DNA from 3 places in the Actinomadura graeca genome. Region 1 is predicted to be linked to each of the others. Evidence: riboswitches for the same ligand, from Rfam matches in the RefSeq annotation. Region 1 holds a riboswitch; each other region holds the start of a gene.
What was found. A riboswitch is a leader RNA that binds a small molecule or an ion and turns the genes downstream of it on or off. The one in region 1 is predicted to bind cobalamin.
Positions count from the first base shown of each region.

Region 2: linked by a shared signal. The riboswitch ahead of AGRA3207_RS09410 (putative cobaltochelatase) and the one ahead of metE (5-methyltetrahydropteroyltriglutamate--homocysteine S-methyltransferase) in region 1 are both predicted to bind cobalamin.
Region 3: linked by a shared signal. The riboswitch ahead of AGRA3207_RS19915 (kynureninase) and the one ahead of metE (5-methyltetrahydropteroyltriglutamate--homocysteine S-methyltransferase) in region 1 are both predicted to bind cobalamin.

Region 1 is NZ_CP059572.1:3,733,737-3,739,862, forward strand. It holds gene AGRA3207_RS16395 (eCIS core domain-containing protein) at 1-1,238, opposite strand, end outside; cobalamin riboswitch at 1,603-1,808, shown strand; gene metE (5-methyltetrahydropteroyltriglutamate--homocysteine S-methyltransferase) at 1,910-4,156, shown strand; gene AGRA3207_RS16405 (STAS domain-containing protein) at 4,556-4,942, shown strand; gene AGRA3207_RS16410 (GAF domain-containing protein) at 4,969-5,574, shown strand; gene AGRA3207_RS16415 (cold-shock protein) at 5,965-6,126, shown strand, end outside.
Region 2 is NZ_CP059572.1:2,050,749-2,056,874, forward strand. It holds gene AGRA3207_RS09400 (cobyrinic acid a,c-diamide synthase CobB) at 1-198, opposite strand, end outside; gene cobO (cob(I)yrinic acid a,c-diamide adenosyltransferase) at 192-806, opposite strand; gene AGRA3207_RS09410 (putative cobaltochelatase) at 912-3,002, opposite strand; cobalamin riboswitch at 3,058-3,189, opposite strand; gene AGRA3207_RS09415 (ATP-binding protein) at 3,283-3,801, opposite strand; gene AGRA3207_RS09420 (helix-turn-helix domain-containing protein) at 3,994-4,839, shown strand; gene AGRA3207_RS09425 (DUF397 domain-containing protein) at 4,836-5,036, shown strand; gene AGRA3207_RS09430 (LLM class F420-dependent oxidoreductase) at 5,292-6,126, shown strand, end outside.
Region 3 is NZ_CP059572.1:4,510,476-4,516,601, forward strand. It holds gene AGRA3207_RS19895 (hypothetical protein) at 1-1,102, opposite strand, end outside; gene AGRA3207_RS19900 (hypothetical protein) at 1,267-1,779, opposite strand; gene AGRA3207_RS19905 (CsbD family protein) at 2,045-2,218, shown strand; gene AGRA3207_RS19910 (VOC family protein) at 2,374-2,760, opposite strand; gene AGRA3207_RS19915 (kynureninase) at 2,834-4,036, opposite strand; cobalamin riboswitch at 4,330-4,452, opposite strand; gene AGRA3207_RS19925 (hypothetical protein) at 4,506-5,006, opposite strand; gene AGRA3207_RS19930 (hypothetical protein) at 5,062-5,337, opposite strand; gene AGRA3207_RS19935 (hypothetical protein) at 5,285-6,126, opposite strand, start outside.

The sequences.
Region 1 (6,126 bases):
AGGTCCCAGTGCAGCGCATACCATCCGGCGTCGTTCAGGCTGATGAGGTGGGAGAGATGACGGGCTTCGTCGTTGCCGTCCGCCTGCATCGTCCTGTCGATGAAGACCGTCTCCAGGTCCGGTGTGTAGCAGAAGTGGTCCGTCCATTCGACGGCCCGGGCCTGCGTGGGCCAAGGGTCGGCCACGACCCACTCCGAGGGGTCCTCGTTCACCCCGCCGATGATCACGAACCAGTGGGATTGCTGAGGGGACATCACCATCCTGATCGTCTCCCCTCGGGCATAGCGCCGAAGAAGGGAGAACGTGCACTGAGCGGATGACTCGCAGATCATGCTCCGTGCGTGCAGGGCCTTCGCCGCCGACAGATCGCGTGCGTCGGGCCGGCTGGTGAGCCGTGAAAAGTCCCAGAAGCCGTTGTGCTGCTGGACGACCGCGCGCAGGGACGCGTTGTACAGCGTGTGGATCAGGGCCGCTTGCTGGTTCGCGGCGTGCCGGGTGTCCGCCTGAATATCCCTGATGGCGTCGTTCGCGATGTGAAGGCGCCGCAGGACCCGGGAGGAGAGGTATTCGCCCGGGGCCCGCTGGACGACGGGGTCCCGCGCCTGCCCGCCGTGGTGAGCGCGTCCCTCATCGAGCTGGTGCCGCCCGTTCTCCGGCTCTCGCCCGGGCCCGCGAAGCGCCTCCCCCATGGCGGTGTTCCCGGCGAGGCGTTGCAGGGCGAGGGCCGTCCGCGGCGCTCCCCCACCCGTATCGGCTCCGGCCAGCGGCACGGACATGGCGCGCTTGGCGTTGGCCTCGGCCTCACGCTCGAAACGGTCACCGGGGTCGCTGACGGACAGTCCCTGGCCGTTGTCGGTGCCCGCCACCGGGCCGCTGCGCTGCTGGATGACGTGCGTCAGCTCATGGGCGAGGGTGTGCTTGTCCGCGCCGCCCGCGCCGACCACCACATGGGAGCCGGACGTGTAGGCACGCGCCCCGATCTCGGCGGCCGACCGCTGCGCGACGGCGTCGTCGTGGATGCGGACGTCGCCGAAGTCCGCGCCCAGGCGCTGCTCCATCTCGTCCCGCAGCCCGCTTCCCAGGGGACGTCCCGACGAGCGCAGGACATCGTGCACCGCCGACCGCTGGACCGCGGTCCCGTGACCGCAACCGGCGTGGTGGACGTGCCGCTGGGTCTCCAGCGCGGCGGTCACCGCGGCGTTGCCCGCCGTCCGCTGCAGAGCCAGCAGAGCCGACATCGGTTCCGCCGCCCTTGGCTGAGCGGCATCCGCCGCACGCTCTTCACTGCCCCGCCTGCCCGGTCGCACCTGTTCCCGCACGGACGCCTCCCCACGAATGGACGCACCTCCACGCTCCCCCGGTGCACGCGGTCGTGGGAAGGCCGCCGAGGACAGCACCAAGGGCACGACCCCGTGCCCTTCCGATCAGACGCTGACGCCGCGAGGAACCGTCATCGAAGGGCTCCGCGGGCTTGGAAGGGCGTCCGGGTCGTGTCCGCGGGCGATGCCGTCGCCGTCCGCGTGATGGCGGTGGGTCATGGGGCGGCAGGCGTCTCGTCCGACGAAGGCCGCGCCTGTCGGGTGGCGGTTCATGGCGTGTCGGTAGACTTCGCGGTGCGGATGGTTCACTCGGTGACGAGTGTCGTAAGAGGGAACCCGGTGCGAATCCGGGACTGCCCCGCAGCGGTGAGCGGGAACGACCGCCGTCATACGCACTGGGCCGCACGGCCTGGGAAGCGACGGCCAGTAGGACGCCTCCTGGAGGCGATGCCCGCGAGTCCGAAGACCTGCCTCCGCCCGCGTGCCGACCGGCGCGCGGTGGTCTGCGGCCTCGCGGGAAGGTCGGCGGCGCGCTCCCAGCGCGTCCCTGCGCCCGCGGGTCCGCCCATGGCACAGCGAGGGAAGCCGCCATGAACACGACAATTCTGGGGTATCCGCGCATCGGTGCGCGCCGTGAACTGAAGACCGCCACCGAGGACTACTGGGCCGGACGCGCCGACGCCGCCGCCCTGGAGGCGGCCGGGGCCGAACTGCGCGCGTCGGTCTGGACGGGCCTGCGCGATGCGGGCCTGGACGCGATCCCGTCTAACACGTTCTCCTTCTACGACCAGGTGCTCGACACCAGCGTGCTCGTCGACGCCGTCCCGGAGCGGTACCGGCATCTGTCCGGGCTCGACCGGTACTTCGCGATGGCGCGCGGGGTGCAGGACGTCCCGCCGCTGGAGATGACCAAGTGGTTCGACACCAACTACCACTACATCGTCCCCGAGCTGGGGCCGGACACGCGGTTCCGGCTGGCCGGCGGATCCGCGTCCAAGCCGCTGGTGGAGTACAGGGAGGCCAGGGCGCTCGGCATCGAGACGCGCCCGGTGCTGGTCGGGCCGCTCACCTACCTGCTGATGGCCAAGCCCGCGCCCGGCGCGCCGGACGGGTTCCGGCCGCTGGACCTGCTGGACGACCTCGTCGAGGTGTACGCGGAGCTGCTGGAACGGCTCGCCGGGGCGGGCGCCGCGTGGGTGCAGCTGGACGAGCCCGCGCTGGTCGCCGACCGGACCGAGGAGGAGATCACCGCGTTCGCCCGCGCCTACGCACGGCTCGGCGGGCTGCCGACGCGTCCGCGGCTGATGGTCGCGACCTACTTCGGGACGATCGGCACGGACGCGCTGCGTGTGCTGGCCAGGGGGCGGGTCGAGGCCGTCGCCCTGGACTTCGCCGCTGGTCCCGGGAACCTGGAGGTCCTCGCGTCGGTCGGCGGGCTGCCGCGCAAGACCGTCGTGGCGGGCGTCGTGGACGGCCGCAACGTCTGGCGCACCGACACCCGCAGGGCCCGCGCCACCTGTGCCACCCTGCTCGGGCTGGCGGACCAGGTCGTGGTGGGCACGTCGTGCTCGCTGCTGCACGTGCCGCTCGACCTGGACGCCGAGACGTCGCTGGACCCGTCCGTGCGCGGGCGGCTCGCCTTCGCCCGGCAGAAGGTCGCCGAGGTCGTCGCGCTCGGCCGGGCACTGCGCGAGGACGGCCCGGCGCCGGACGAGGTCCCGGCCCCGGCGGCGGCCGTCGACCGTGACGTCCGGGCCCGGGTGGACGCCCTCCGCGGGGTCCGGCGCGGCGACCGCGCGGACCGGTTCACCGCGCAGCGGGCCGCGCTCGGACTGCCCGACCTGCCGACGACGACGATCGGGTCGTTCCCGCAGACGGCGGAGATCCGCCGCGCCCGCGCCGACGGGCGGGCCGGGCGCATCCCCGCCGACGCCTACGTCCAGGCCATGAAGGACGAGATCGCGCGTGTCATCGCGCTCCAGGAGGACATCGGGCTGGACGTGCTCGTGCACGGCGAGCCGGAGCGCAACGACATGGTCCAGTACTTCGCCGAGCAACTCGACGGGTACGCCGCGACCCGGCACGGCTGGGTGCAGTCCTACGGGTCGCGTTACGTGCGGCCGCCGATCCTGCACGGCGACGTGGCGCGGCGGCGTCCGATGACGGTGGAGTGGGCGACGTACGCGCAGTCGCTGACGAGCAAGCCGGTGAAGGGGATGCTGACCGGGCCCGTCACGATGCTGGCCTGGTCGTTCGTCCGCGACGACCAGCCGCTCGCCGACACCGCGCGGCAGGTGGCGCTGGCCCTGCGGGACGAGATCGGCGACCTGGAGGCGGCCGGGGTGCGGGTCATCCAGGTGGACGAGCCGGCGCTGCGCGAGGCACTGCCGCTGCGCGAGGCCGACCGCGCCGCCTACCTGGACTGGGCCGTCGAGGCGTTCCGGCTGGCGACCTCGGGCGTCGCGGACACCACGCAGATCCACACCCACATGTGCTACTCGGAGTTCGGGGAGATCATCGGCGCGATCGGCGCGCTGGACGCCGACGTCACCAGCGTCGAGGCGGCCCGCTCGCGCATGGAGCTGGTCGCCGACCTGCGCGACGCCGGGTACGGCAACGGCATCGGGCCGGGCGTCTACGACATCCACTCGCCGCGCGTCCCGTCCGCGGAGGAGATGGAGGACAACCTCCGGCGCGCCCTCCAGGCCGTCGAGCCCTCCAGGCTGTGGGTCAACCCCGACTGCGGCCTGAAGACCCGCGCCTACCCGGAGACCGAGGCGTCCCTGCGCAACCTGGTCGCCGCCGCGCACCGCGTCCGGCGGGACCGTTCCAGCTGAGCGGCCCGGCCCAGTGGTCGTCCCGGCCGGCTTCCGCCCGTTCACCTGGCGGGAGCCGGCCGTCGGGTCCGGCGATCTGGGCCGGGCGCCGCGGCGCCCGGCCGATCGCCAGGTCAGAGGGGTGATCGGGCGCGTGCCCGGCGTCCGGCCGCCGGAGGGCGTAGACTCATGGTGAACGAGGGGTCATCTCGATGCGGGCGGCCAAGCCCGCGTCCCCCTGGTTCCGAGAGACAGGCCGAACCACCGCGGCACCGTCCGTGACGCCGAGGAGCAGTCACGTTGACCGCGGAGTGCGTGGCGCGGACGCCGCGTGGACCCCGGCGCGGGCCGACTCCCCCCGCCCATGGGACCGGCCCCGGGCCGCGACGGGCGGCCACTGACCCGGATCGGAGATCCAGCATGCCCGCCACCGACCCCGCCCCGCCGGCAGCCGGGCTGAGCCGCGAGCGGCTCGAGGAGCACACCGTCATCGCCATCATCGGCGAGCTCGACATAGCGTCCACCCCGTCCCTGCGGGAACGTTTGAACACGGCCCTGCGCAACGTCGGGCCGCGCGTCGTCATCGACCTGTCCGGCGTGACGTTCTGCGACGCGTCCGGCCTCGCCCTGCTCGTCGGCGCGCGCCGCCGGGCGGAGCCGGCGGGCACCACCATGGTCCTCGCGGCGCCGCGCCCGCAGATGGCCAAGCTGCTGCGCATCACCGGGCTGACCCGGGCCTTCACGATCCGTCCCAGCGTCACCGCCGCCCGGCCCGCCCGTCCCGGCGCCAAGCCGGCCGTGGCTTGAGGACGGGGGACGAGCGGGGTGACGACATGACCGGAGGCGAGCAGCCGAGCGGCTGGGGACGCGCGGGGACCCCCCGGCGGCCGGAGGACCGGCAGCGGCTGGCGGCGTCGTTCGACCTGATGACGGCCGTCCTGAACGGGACGCGCCTGCCCGACATGCTGGCGCTGCTGGCGACGCACGCCCGCGCGATGGCCCGCGTCCCGCTGGCGTTCATCGCGCTGCCCGCCGAGGACCCCGACACGCTGCGGGTCGAGGTCGCGATCGGCGCCGGCGGCGACCGGATCCGCGGGCTGACGGTGCGCCGCGGACGGTCGATGCTCGGCCGGGCGTTCAGCTCGCGCCGCGCGGTGTCCGCCCGGATCGCCGCCGACCAGACCCTCACCTCCCTGCCGGCCGGCCCGATCCTGATCCTGCCGCTGGAGACGGGGGAGGCCACCCGGGGCGTCCTCGCCGTCCTCGGACGCCCGGGGGCCCAGCCGTTCAGCCCGGTCACGGCACGCCAGATGCTGCTGTTCGCTGACATGTCCGCCCGGCTGATCGAACTGTCGGAAGCGCACAGCGCCGACGAGGCGGAGCCCGGCCGCCCGCACGTCGTCCGGACCCTCCCTCCGCCGAGGTCCGCGCAGGCGTGAGGGTCGCCGGACGGCGAATGGGCGCGCCCGGCACCGGGCGGGCGGCGGCGGATTCTCCATGGTGTTCCCTGCCACAATTCGCCGGTCCCCGCCGGCGCGCATTGGCACGAAAAGCTGACCGCATTGGCATGAATCCGGATTTCAGCGCGTCCCGCCTGCGCGCCGCCTGCGGAAATCGCCGCCGCGGCGCCGGTTCCGCGAGGATGCCCGTTCGGTCGTCAGATTCATGTGGTACTGTGTCACTAGTTGCGGTTCCCATAGACATATCTGTGCGCCTGCCGGTCTCACCTCAGGCGCATTTTTTGTTGTTCTGGATCTTTCCGGATGGGCCATCGCGGCATCCCCGGCCGCACACGACACGCGGTCGAGGACCGATCCAGAAGGAGAAACATGGCCACCGGCACCGTCAAGTGGTTCAACGCGGAAAAGGGCTTCGGCTTCATCGAGCAGGACGGCGGCGGCCCCGACGTCTTCGCCCACTACTCCAACATCGCGGCCCAGGGCTTCCGTGAGCTCCAGGAAGGCCAGAAGGTGACGTTCGACGTCACGCAG
Region 2 (6,126 bases), 1.7 Mb from region 1:
CATCCACGGGTCGAGGTTGCGTCCCGGGCGGCCCGTCGCCAGCGCGTGGTAGCCCGGGTCGATGTAGTCCGGGCCGACCTTGTGCGGCGAGACCTCCAGCCCGCGGGCGGCGAACGCGGCCATCAGCCCGGTCGCCACGGTCGTCTTCCCGCTCCCCGACGAGGGCGCGGCGACGACGAGCCGCGGGACGCTCACCACTCGATGCCCTTCTGGCCCTTCTGCCCGCGGTCCATCGGATGCCGCACCTTGCCCATCTCGGTGACGAGGTCGGCCGCCTCCACCAGCCGCGGGTCGGCGTCCCGCCCGGTGATCACGACGTGCTGGTTGCCGGGCCGGTCCCGCAGCGCGGCGACGACGTCCCCGACGTCCACCCAGCCCCACTTCATCGGGTAGGTGAACTCGTCCAGGACGTACAGGCGGTAGGTCTCGGCGGCGAGGTCCCGCTTGATCTGCTCCCAGCCCTCGCGGGCGTCCGCCTCGTGGTCGGCCTCGGTGCCGGGCCGCTGGATCCACGACCAGCCCTCGCCCATCTTGGCCCAGGACACCGGCCCGCCCTCGCCGGTCTCGGCGTGCAGGCGGCCGAGCGCGAGCAGCGCGTTCTCCTCGCCGATGCGCCACTTGGCGGACTTGACGAACTGGAACACCCCGATCGGCCAGCCCTGGTTCCAGGCGCGCAGCGCGAGCCCGAAGGCGGCGGTCGACTTCCCCTTGCCGGGACCGGTGTGCACCATCACCAGCGGCCGGTTGCGGCGCTCCCGGGTGGTGAGCCCGTCGCTCGGCACGTACTCCGGCTTGCCCTGCGGCATCTCAGTCCCCGTCCTTCCACCAGGCCATGCGGGTCATGCGGGTCATGCGGGTCATGCGGGTCATGCGGGTCGGGCGCGACGCGCGCCCCGGGCGGCCGAGGCGGCTCACGCGACGGTCCGCGCGTCCCGGACGACCCCGGCGAGCGAGTCGGCGCCCAGCCGGTCGAGCCGGACGACCTCCGCGCCCAGCCGCGCGCCCAGCGCGGCCGCCAGGCCGAGCCGCACCGGCCCGGACTCGCAGTCGACGACCACCGACGCGACGCCGGAGAGCAGCCCGGCCGCGCGCGCCGGATCGGGCCCGTGCGTGGCGCGGCCGTCGGTGACCACGACCAGCAGCGGACGGCGGGCGGGGTCGCGCAGCCGCTCGACCCGCAGCACCTCGGCGGCGCGCACCAGCCCGGCCGACAGCGGGGTCCGCCCGCCGGTCGGCAGCCGCTCCAGGCGCCGCGCCCCGGCCTCCACCGACGACGTCGGCGGCAGCGCCACCGCCGCGTCCGAGCCCCGGAACGTGATGAGCCCGACCTTGTCGCGGCGCTGGTAGGCGTCCAGCAGCAGGCTGAGCACCGCTCCCTTGACCGCGCGCATCCGCTTGCGTGCGGCCATCGACCCGCTCGCGTCCACGACGAACAGCACGAGGTTGCCTTCACGCCCGTCCCGGACGGTCTCCCGCAGGTCACCCGGGACCACGATCAGCCCGGCGCCGACCCGCCCGCGCGCGCTCTGGTACGGGGCGGCGGCGCGCAGCGTGGCGGTCAGGTGCAGCCCGCGCGCGCCCGGACGGGCACCCGACACGCGTCCGTGCGGGCTGCGTGCCTTGGAGCGGCGCCCGGGGGCACCCGCGCCCACGCCGGGCACGGTGAACAGCCGTGGCTTGTAGGCGGCGTCGGCGGGAGCGGTCTCGTCCTGCGCCGCCTGCCCTCGCCCGCTCTCCGCGGACGGCTCCGGCGGGCCGGAGCGCTCCGCGCCGTCCTGCGGGCCCGTCGCACCTTCGTCCGCCGCGCCTCCGCCCGGCCCGCCGTCGGGGGGCCCGGGGTCGTCGTCGGGCGGTTCCGGCCCCCGGTCGTCCCCGTCTTCCGGCTCCGGCCCGTGATCCTGCTCCCGGTCCGGTTCGGCGTGCTCGTCGAGGACCTCGTCGAGTCTCTGCCGGTCGAGGCCCGGCGCGTCGAACGGGTCGCGGCGCCGCCGGTGCGGCAGGGCCAGCCGCGCCGCGGTGCGCACGTCCTCGGACGTGACCGCGGGCCGCCCGTGCCAGGCGGCCAGGGCGATGGCCGCGCGCGCCGTGACCAGGTCGGCGCGCAGCCCGTCCACCTCGAACGAGGCGCACACCGCCGTGATCTGGCGGACCGCGGCGTCGGTCAGCTCGACGCCGGGCAGCCGGTCCCGCGCCGCGGCGATCCGCGCGGCCAGCGCCGCCTCGTCCCCGGCCCAGCCCGCGGCGAACGCCGCCGGGTCGTCCTCGAACCGCAGCCGCCGCCGGACGACCTCGGCGCGCTCCCCGGGGTCGCGGGTCGCGGCGACCTCGACGGTCAGCCCGAACCGGTCGAGGAGCTGCGGGCGCAGCTCGCCCTCCTCCGGGTTCATCGTCCCCACCAGCAGGAACCGCGCCGCGTGCCGGACCGACACGCCCTCCCGCTCGACGTACGACTCGCCCATCGCCGCCGCGTCCAGGAGCAGGTCGACGAGGTGGTCGTGCAGGAGGTTGACCTCGTCGACGTACAGCACGCCGCGGTGCGCCGCGGCGAGCAGGCCCGGTTCGAACGCCCGCACGCCCTCGGTCAGGGCGCGCTCGATGTCCAGCGACCCGGTGAGGCGGTCCTCCGACGCGCCGACCGGCAGCTCCACGAGCCGCGCGGCCCGCTCCGCCGCCGCGTCCGCCCGTCCCGCGTCCGGCTGGGGGCCGGGGACGCCGTGCGGGCCGTCGGGGCAGGACGGGTCGGGCGCGTGCGGGTCGCAGGAGAAGCGGCAGCCGGGGACGACCGCGACCGGCGGCAGCAGCGCCGCCAGGGCCCGGACGATCGTCGACTTCGCGGTGCCCTTCTCGCCGCGCACCAGCACGCCGCCCACGCCCGGCGAGACGGCGTTGACCAGCAGCGCCAGCTTGAGGTCGTCCATCCCGACGACGGCGGAGAAGGGGTAGCGCGCGGTCCCCCCGCGTTCCCTCGGCCCGTCGGTGCCCGTCGGCGCATCAGGGGGCATGCCTCGTCCTTTCCTCGGGTGTCCACGCCCGTGGCGGTTCCTGTCCGACGGCCGGAGTCTCCTGGCTCCCGGATCCCCGCTCCCCCTCGGCCTTCCAGCCGGCCCGTGCGGGCCCGCCGTGGCGCGAGCGAGGGAGAGCTCCCCTGGTCACAGTTGCGGGACAGCCCCGGATTCGCACCGGGTTCCTCCGCTTCCGTCGCAGGCACAGGATCGCACACCCGCCGCCGTCGCGCCCCCCGCCCCCGGGCGCGCCCCCGAGGCACCGGGACGCGGCGGGACGTCAGGACGCGGCGAGGGGCGGCCCCGCCGGGACGCGCACCGGCACGGCGAACCAGACGGCCTTGCCGTGGACGGGAGCCCCCGTCCGCGACCGGGCCCGCAGCATGCCCCAGCGTCCTCCGGACAGCTCCCGGACGATGCTGAGCCCGCGCCCGCAGTCGCCCGACGTCCAGGAATAGCCCGGAAGCCCCGCGTCGGCGAAGGCGTCGAAGACCGCGCAGCGCGCCTCCCCGGCGCCGTCGTCGCACGGATCGAACCACAGCTCGTGGGGGCTGTGGTCGCACGCGTGCTGGTGGGCGTTGGTGGCCAGCTCGCTGACCATCAGCTGGGCGTCGGCGATGACGTCCCTGGACGCCCGCAGCGCGGTGAGCGCCTCGGCGAGGGCGCGCCGGGCGTATCCGGCGCAACCCGGCCCTCCGGGCAGGGGCCAGACCCGGCCGGGTCTGATCCTGCCGCCGAGCAGCGCCCGGCGGGGCGGCACCACACGCGCGGCGTCGGTGATGTCAGGCGAGGTCTTCACGGGTCCTCCCGGGGTGGCGCGCTCGTGCGCGCTCCTGCGTCGTCGATTACTTTCAGTCCCCGAGTCGTCACAGATTCAAGCGTCTCGTGAGATTCTCACCTTCGCAACCGCCTTGCCGAGATTGCTCTGTCCCCGCGCGGGGTTGGCCATTCGCGTTGTGGGGCGGCGCCAGAGTGAGGAGACTCCACTGCCATGACCTACCGCCCTACGGTCCGCGGCCGCCGGCTGGCCCGGGAACTGCGCAAGCTTCGCGAGGAGCAGGGGCTGACCCTGCAGGAGGTAGCGGACCGGCTCGACTGGTCCCGGGCCACCGTGTCCCGGCTGGAGACGAGCCAGACCCGGCCGCGTCCCGGCGACATCGCCGACATCCTCGACCTGTACGGCGTCCCGAGCCCGGCGCGGGACGCGCTCATCACCCTGGCCCGGCAGGCCGGGCAGCGCGGCTGGTGGACGGCCTACCAGGACGTGTTCACCGGAAGCTACGTCGCGCTGGAGGACGAGGCGTCCCACATCCGCACGTGGGACCCGCAGCTGATCCACGGGCTGCTGCAGATCGAGCCGTACTCCCGCGCGGTGATCACCTCGGGCCGGCTGCTGCCGAGCCCGGAGGAGATCGAGCGCAGGATCGCCGCGCGCAAGATCCGGCAGGCGCTGCTGGACCGGGAGAGCGCGCCGCGGCTGCACGTGGTGTTCGACGAGTCGGTGCTGCACCGCCACATCGGCGGCCGGGAGGTGATGCGCGCGCAGCTGGACGCGCTCAACCTGGCCGTGAAGACCCGCCCATCCGTGACGATTCAGGTACTTCCCTATACCGCACAGGCACATGCCGGACTTGACGGACGTTTCACCATATTGTCGTATCCGAACCCCGCTGACCCCGATATCGCCTACGTAGAGGGCACCATGGGTGACGTTTACCTTGAGAGTGCCGAGGAAATAGCAAAACATAGGGACCGCTTCGATCGGATCGAGGCGGCCGCCCTGTCCCCCGAGGATTCCGCGCACCTCATCGCCGAGGCAGCAAGGAGCAGCCCGTGATCAACCTGCAGCGCGCACTCAGCGGAGCCACGTGGCGCACGTCGTCCCATAGCGGAAGTGGCGACCAGTGCGTCGAGGTGGCCCCCCTTTCCAGTGATCTGCACGCTGTGCGCGACTCGAAAGACCCCGGCGGCCCGGCTCTGGTGCTGACGCCGGACGCCTGGCGGACGCTCCTGGCATCGATCAGGGAGGTCTGACACCCGCGACACACGATCCGGGGGCCGCGGCACATGCCGCGGCCCCCGGGCCTCCACCGGAATTGTCACGATCTTTCCAATTGTCAGGCTCTGTCCATCTGGACCATTTCCGGGTTCCTTTCCAGGCCGCGCCCATCCGCGCGCCCCATCGGCGCCCATCTGCGCCGCCCATCGGCGTCCGCCCGCGTGCAAGGGCGGCCGGAATCGCGGCGGGCACGGCTTAGGCTCGCGGTGTCGACAACCGGAGGGTGCATCGTGACCGCGGAACTCAAGCTCGGCATCAACGTCGGCTACTGGCATCGCGACCCCGACGACCAGACCGAGACCGTCCTCGCCGCCGAACGGTGCGGCTATGACTCGGTGTTCACCGCCGAGGCGTACGGCTCGGACGTGTTCACCCCGCTGACCTGGTACGCCGCCCGCACGTCCCGCATCAGGCTCGGCACCGCCGTGGCGCAGATGTCGGCGCGGACCCCCACCGCGACCGCCATGCACGCCCTCACGCTCGACGCGCTCTCCGGCGGGCGCGTGATCCTCGGGCTCGGCGCGTCCGGCCCGCAGGTCGTGGAGGGCTGGTACGGCCGCCCGTTCCCGAAGCCGCTCGCCCGCACCCGCGAGTACCTCGACATCGTCCGCCAGGTCTGGCGGCGCGAGGGCCCGGTCACCAGCGACGGCCCGCACTACCCGCTGCCGTTCCCCGGCGGGACCGGCCTGGGCAAGCCGCTGAAGTCGATCGCGCACCCGGTCCGCCCGGACATCCCCGTCTACCTCGGCGCGGAGGGGCCGAAGAACGTCGCGCTGTCCGCCGAGATCGCCCAGGGCTGGCTGCCGCTGTTCGTCGACCCCGCACAGATCGAGCCGGTCTTCGGGGCGTCCCTCGCCGGGCGCCCGGACGGCTTCGAGATCGCCGCGACCGTCGCCACGATCGTCACCGACGACCTGCCCGCCGCGCTGGAGTTCGCGAAGATCCCGCTGGCGTTCTACATCGGCGGGATGGGCGCCCGCGACCGCAACTTCCACCTCGACATGATCGGCCGGCTGGGCTACGCCGAGCCCGCGCGGCGTGTCCAGGAGCTCTTCCTGGACGGCC
Region 3 (6,126 bases), 780 kb from region 1:
GGGATAGGAGGTCGCGGGCGCGCTCAGGGAAGGTCCGCAGGTGGTCTTGCCAGGTCGCGCGGCATGGCGGGCACGGCTCGATCCCGCCGAACTCGCCGATCTCCTCGGCGCCGTAGACAGGGCGGCGGCGACACCGCGGGCATTTGTCGGTATCGGGCCGGGTGAGCATGTTGGCGAGTCCCGCGAACAGCACCCGGTCCTTCTGGGCCAGGACGGCCTCGTACCGTTCGTCGGCGGCGCTGGTGACATCGTTGCGGTACCAAAGCTTGGTGTTCTTGCGTGTCAGGGCGACGACCTGCGTGGTCTCCGGTTCGCCGAGCTTGAGGCCGTCCTCGACGAACCGGTATCTGCGCATCATCACGTGGATCGGGCCACCGAGCAGCCGCGTGAAATTGACGGCGCTGCGTCCGGCGGTGGTGCGGGCCCACTGGGTGTCCAGCGCCCAGAGCGCCTCGCGGTAGGAACGGAAGGCCGCCTGGCGGACCTCTGGGCCGACGTATGCGTAGGTGTTGTGGATCTCGCCCTCGGCCCGATGTTTGTAGAAGGCCACCGCGTCATAGAGCCCCACCCCCATCTCGGTGACAAGGCGGTAATCCCGCTCGCCGAGCCAGGCGACGTCGTCGTTGCAGGCGATCGCGGCGGCGATGAAGAACCGGAGCATCGCGTCGCAGTCACGTAACCGGAACCAGTCGATCGGCGAATGCGCCAGCGCGTCGGCGTAGCAGCGCATCAATCGTGAGTTCCTGCGTCCGCTGGACTTCTCCGTCATGAACAGCAGGGACGCCCGGTATTCACGCGCCATCTCGTCGCGGACGGCGCCATTCCCGAACAGCTCGTCCAGGAGTTCGTCGATGTCGTAGCCGAGGATGGGAGCCGGGGACAGCACGTCGACCATGTCCCCGAAGACCTCCCCGACGATCCCGACCGCGCACAGCCGGGCCAGTGCCAGATAGCGGTCCCAGTTCGTGAAGTGCGGGACGACCGACCGGTTGTACTCCCAGGTCTGCGCCAGCGTCTCGGCTATCCGGCCGGGGCTCAGCCCGGATTCCGCCAGATCGCCTTCGAGTTCGCGGGGATAGAACCATTGGTCCGTGATGGTCATGTCACGGTCCCTTCGATCGGCGTAGCGACCGTTTCGCGGACGTCATCGCCATGGCCGGTGCCGTCCTGGAGCGCGTGGGTATCAGATGTTCTCCCGGGCGCGTTGCGCTTCGCCCGGAAGAACACCTTCGGACCTGTCGGTGGGACGGGGCGCGGCGGACTCGATCAGCAGTGTCCGCGGGCGGGTAGAGGGTTGGTCTCGCTGTTGATGTCGCCGTCGCTCATGTATCCCCATCGGCCATTGTCGGCCTGGGTATAGGCCCACCGGTTGGGGTGCGGCCCGTTGTTGTTGCGTCCGCCTTCACACCGGTAACTGAACCAGCTCGTCGTGGTGTACATGTAGCCGACGAGGGCGCCGTCCCTGGCGACGACCTTCGCGCCGCGGCGGTTGTTGCACCACCATCGGCCCCCGCTGGGCCAGCAGGGAGCGGCCTTGGTGGCGGCGTCGTTCTGGTCCGTCTCCGCGCCCGGCGCTGCGTCGTCCTGCGCCGCCGTGCCGCCGGGCGCGGCCTCGTTCTGTGGCGCCGGGGCACCGAGGACGGCGTCGACCGTGCCTCCAGGGGTTCCGGCGGTGGCGGCGCCGGCCAGGCCGGCCATCGCGGTGGCTGTGAGGACGGCGCTCGCCACCAGCGTGGCGGCGCGCACTGTCAACGCACGTCGGGGGGCGGTAGTGGTCATGACAAAACCTCCCTTGTCACGCTCAGTTATCAGACGAGTACACCACGATGCCCGCGCCCATTGACTGACGGCAGCAGTGACAAAAGCACCACCACCTCGTCGAACGACGGTGTCGCCACCCACGCTGTCGCGAGGAAACAGCCTGGTCAGGAGGGTGCGAGCGGGTCGAACTGCGGGGCCTCGGCGGTTCGGCCGCGCATCATCGCATTTTGGACGGGTAAGGCAGATGCGTACTGATCAGGGCGAACAGGGAGGACGGCTTCCCATGGGGAACAAGGACAAGGCGGCCAACACCGGCGACAAGCTCAAGGGCAAGGCCAAGGAAGTCGCCGGCAAGGTGACCGGCAACGAGCGCCTTGAGGCGGAGGGCAAGAACGACCAGGTCAAGGGGGACCTCAAGCAGGCCGGTGAGAAGGCCAAGGACGCCTTCACCGACTGATCGAGCGTCCAGGGATCGAGGCAGGCCACCGCCAGGAGCGGTGGCCTGCCTCTGCCCGGAGCTTTGGCCGACGCACGACCCGCGACGCGACGCGACGCGGCGTGGCGCGGGGCGGGGCGGGGCGGCGGGCGCGATGCGGGGCGGCGTGGCGCTTGTTACGCCGGGCCGGAGGGGGCCCGGCTCAGATCCACGACGCAGAAGCGGTTGCCGTCCGGGTCGGCGAGGACGACGAAGTCAGGGTCCGGCGGGTACAGGTCCCACGTGATCCTCTCGGCTCCGAGGCCGATCAGACGCTCCACCTCGGCTTCCTGCTCGGCCGTGGTGTCCACCATCAGGTCGAGGTGGATGCGCGGGTGTTCCTGGACGGGCGACTCGCTGAACATCAGCGCGAGTGCCCGGCCCGACCCGTCCGCGTGCTCAAGGGTCCTCCAGGTGGGCGCCTCCCACTCCGATGTGGCGACCAGGTTCAGCGCCGACGTCCAGAAGGCCACGGCGCGCGGGACGTCGGTCACGCCGATCACCGGGAATCCGAGTCTGAGCATGAGGGCGAGTCTAGGGAGCGTCCACGTGCGTCCAGGGCCGGCGGACCGTCCGGCGGGATCGTTCCGCGGACGCTCAGACCACCAGATCGCGGAGCGTGCACACCGCGGCGTAAACCTCGCGGTGGGTGGTGTAGAGGGGGTGGAGGCCGAACCGCATCAGGTCCGGCGGACGATGGTCGGCCGCGACGCCGTTGTCCCTGAGCTCCTGGACGATCTTCGGCGCGTCGCCGTGGCAGACCGCGACGTGACCGGCCCGGCGCTGCGGCTCCCGCGGTGTGGCCACGGACGCGGCCGTCCCCGTGAGGAGTTCCTCCGCGCAGGTCATGAAGAAGCCCGTCAGCGACAGGCTGCGTTGACGCACCTGCCGCATGTCGACGGCGTCGTAGGCGTCCAGGGCCGCTTCGAGCGCGATCATGGAGATGATCGGCGGGGTGCCGATGCGGGCGCGGGCGATGCTGGGCGCGCCCTGGTAGGTGTCGCGCATGCCGAACGGGTACTCGTGGCCGTTCCAGCCGGGGAGCGGCTGGTCGAAGACGTTCTGGTGACGCCCGCCGACGTAGATGAACGCCGGTGAGCCGGGGCCGCCGCACAGGTACTTGTAGGTGCAGCCGACCGCCATGTCCACGTCGTTGGCGTCCAGGTCGACGGGAACGATCCCGGCGGCGTGGCACAGATCCCACACCGTGACGCAGCCGGCGGCGTGGGCGGCGCGGGTGAGGCCCGCGAGGTCGTAGAGCTCGCCGGTGCGGAAGTCGACCGGTTCGTGGAGCAGCACCCCGATGGCCTCGCCGTCGGCCCGGAGGTAGCGTTCGATCTCGGCCGGGGGGACGCGCCGGACGGTCAGGTCCAGCATCCGCGCGGCCGAGTCGGTGATGTACCGGGCGGTCGGGAACTGTGTCGTGACGCTCAGGATCACCTTGCGGCCGGGACGCAGCCGGGACGCCGCGACGAGGGCGTTGAACAGCTGCACCGTGGTGGAGTCACTGACCACCACCTGGCCGGGGGCGGCGCCCAGCAGCCGCCCGATCTTGTCTCCGGCGCGGGCGGGGGCCTCCCACCATCCGTCCTCCCACCATCCGTCGATGAGCCGCCGACCCCACTGGACGTCGACCGCCTCGCGAACGGCGGCCGAGACCGAGGAGGTCAGCGGCCCCAGACACGTGCTCTCCATATAGATCTGGCCCGCGGGCAGGACGAATCGCTTCCGCACATGGGCCAGCGGATCTGCGGCGTCCAGCCGCTCGGCTTCCTCGTTCAGGGACTCGGATACGCGCACGTTCATAGTCGACCTCTCGCCTGGTGGCCTTGCCGGTGGTGTGTTTCTGGGAGCCCACGACGAATGCACAGCACCAAGAAGGGGGCGCCTTCGAATGTGTCGCGCCTGGCGGAGCACGTCAAATGACATGGCATGTTTGGCAGATTCTTGTCGTGCCCCGCCCGGCGCATCGAACCTGCGTCCCGCAGGCAAAAGACCACGTGCCTGCAACGGTTCTCAGAACTCCTCGTCGAGGCTGACGGCGCCTTCCGTGCCGATCTGGTAGGCCGAGACCCGGCGCTCGAAGAAGTTGGACAGCTCCTGGACGTCCTGCAGTTCCATGAAGGCGAAGGGGTTGGCGGGGCAGTCCCGGAATCGCACCGGGTTCCCTCTTACGACACCCGTCCCTGGGTGGGACGGGTGAGCCAACGTCAGAGGAACCATACATCTTGTGGTGCCATAGTCCTACCAACACCACATGTAGATACTCTCACTCCCGTGTCCGCCGGGCCCGGCGCAGGGCGACCGCCTCACGGAGGCCGTGCACCAGGTTCCGGCCGTCGCCGAAGAAGGGCAGGAGGAACACGAGGTGGACGAGATACCACCAGGCCAGGGCCCGGTCGAGTCCCATGCTCCACAGCCCGGCGCCGACGATCACGCACGAGGACGGACCGGCCACGGCGACGCCCGCGCTCTGGAGGGCCGTCATCGTCCCCGCTGGGATCACCGATGTGCGCCACATCGTCCGCTCGATGGCGATGTGCGTGACGTGGGGAAGGCGCTTGAGCACCACCACGTGCGCCACCTCGTGCAGGGCGAAGGAGCCCGCCAGGCCCAATGCCGCCGCCTTGAAGAACCACCACGCCATCTCCGCCGGGACGCCGTCGCCGGACGACGCGAACCACGCCAGCGCCACGGCCAGGAGGCCGCCGAGGAAGGCCAGCAGCGGCCAGACCTGCAGGACCACGGCCGCGGCGACCGCGCGGACCACCGGCCCGTCCCGGTCGTGGGCGGAGGGACCGGGCGCCGGATCGCCGGCGGAGGGGTCAGGCGCCGGTCTGCTGCTTGATGAGCTGCTCACGGCGGTGCTTCAACCCCCGGTAGGTGATGTGGGTCATCGTGAGGACCGCGGTGGCGACCACGAAAATGACGATCAGGGCCGTGGGATTGGCCACGCCCATGGTCACCCCGGTCGCCCCGTTGCCCGTGGGCTTCGCCTTGAAGAAAAGCGATCCGAACAGCGTCTCCCGGTAGATCGGCTTGTCACCGTCAGTTGAGAACATGAGATACAGAAGGGCCGTCACCGCGATCGCCAGGGTCAACAGGACCGACGCGAGAGCGGACGTCATGACCCACCGTGCCTTTATCATTCCTTCTCCTCGATTCACTGATCCGGATTCCCTGGACCGCGTACCAGACGGACAGCGCGCACGCTCCGCCGAGGACTCCTCTGGCCGCCCACGGCGGCAGATTGAGCAGGCCCAGCCCGATGGCCGCCAGCGCGAACGCGACGCCGAACGCGGAAAGGCCCAGGAAGACGGAGAACGGATTGTCCTTCTCCGCGGGGAAGACGATGCTGATGCAGGTGGTCATGACCACGCCGCCGAGGCAGCCGAGCAGGGCCGGGCCGCTCTGGACGAAGGCGTCCCGGTCGGCCGCGAGGAGGATCGCGAGTCCCGGCACGGCGAACAGGACCAGCAGGACGACCTGCGCCTTGACCAGCCGCCCGTAGATCCGCCAGGGGGAGGTGGCCGTGCCGGGGATCATCCGCAGCGGCTGCGTCGCGGTGAACTGGTAAAGACCGCCCAGGGAAAGGACGGCGAGGCTCCACATGGGATTGACCGCGGATCGCAGCGTCAGGTAGGCGAACAGCGCGACGGTCATCACGGCACCGATCGATGTCTGCGAGTTGCGGAGCAGACACCAGTCATAGGCGTTGAGGAAACGGCCCGGCAGCCTGCCCATCGAGACGTTCAGGAACCGCGACTGGCGGACGTGCTGGTTCGGAGTGAGCGCCAGTGTGAGGACCATGAGCACGGCCGCGAGGAGCACCGCGCCCGCGAGGGCGGGGACGGCGCCGTACCGGTGCCACGACCACGACACCGACGTGA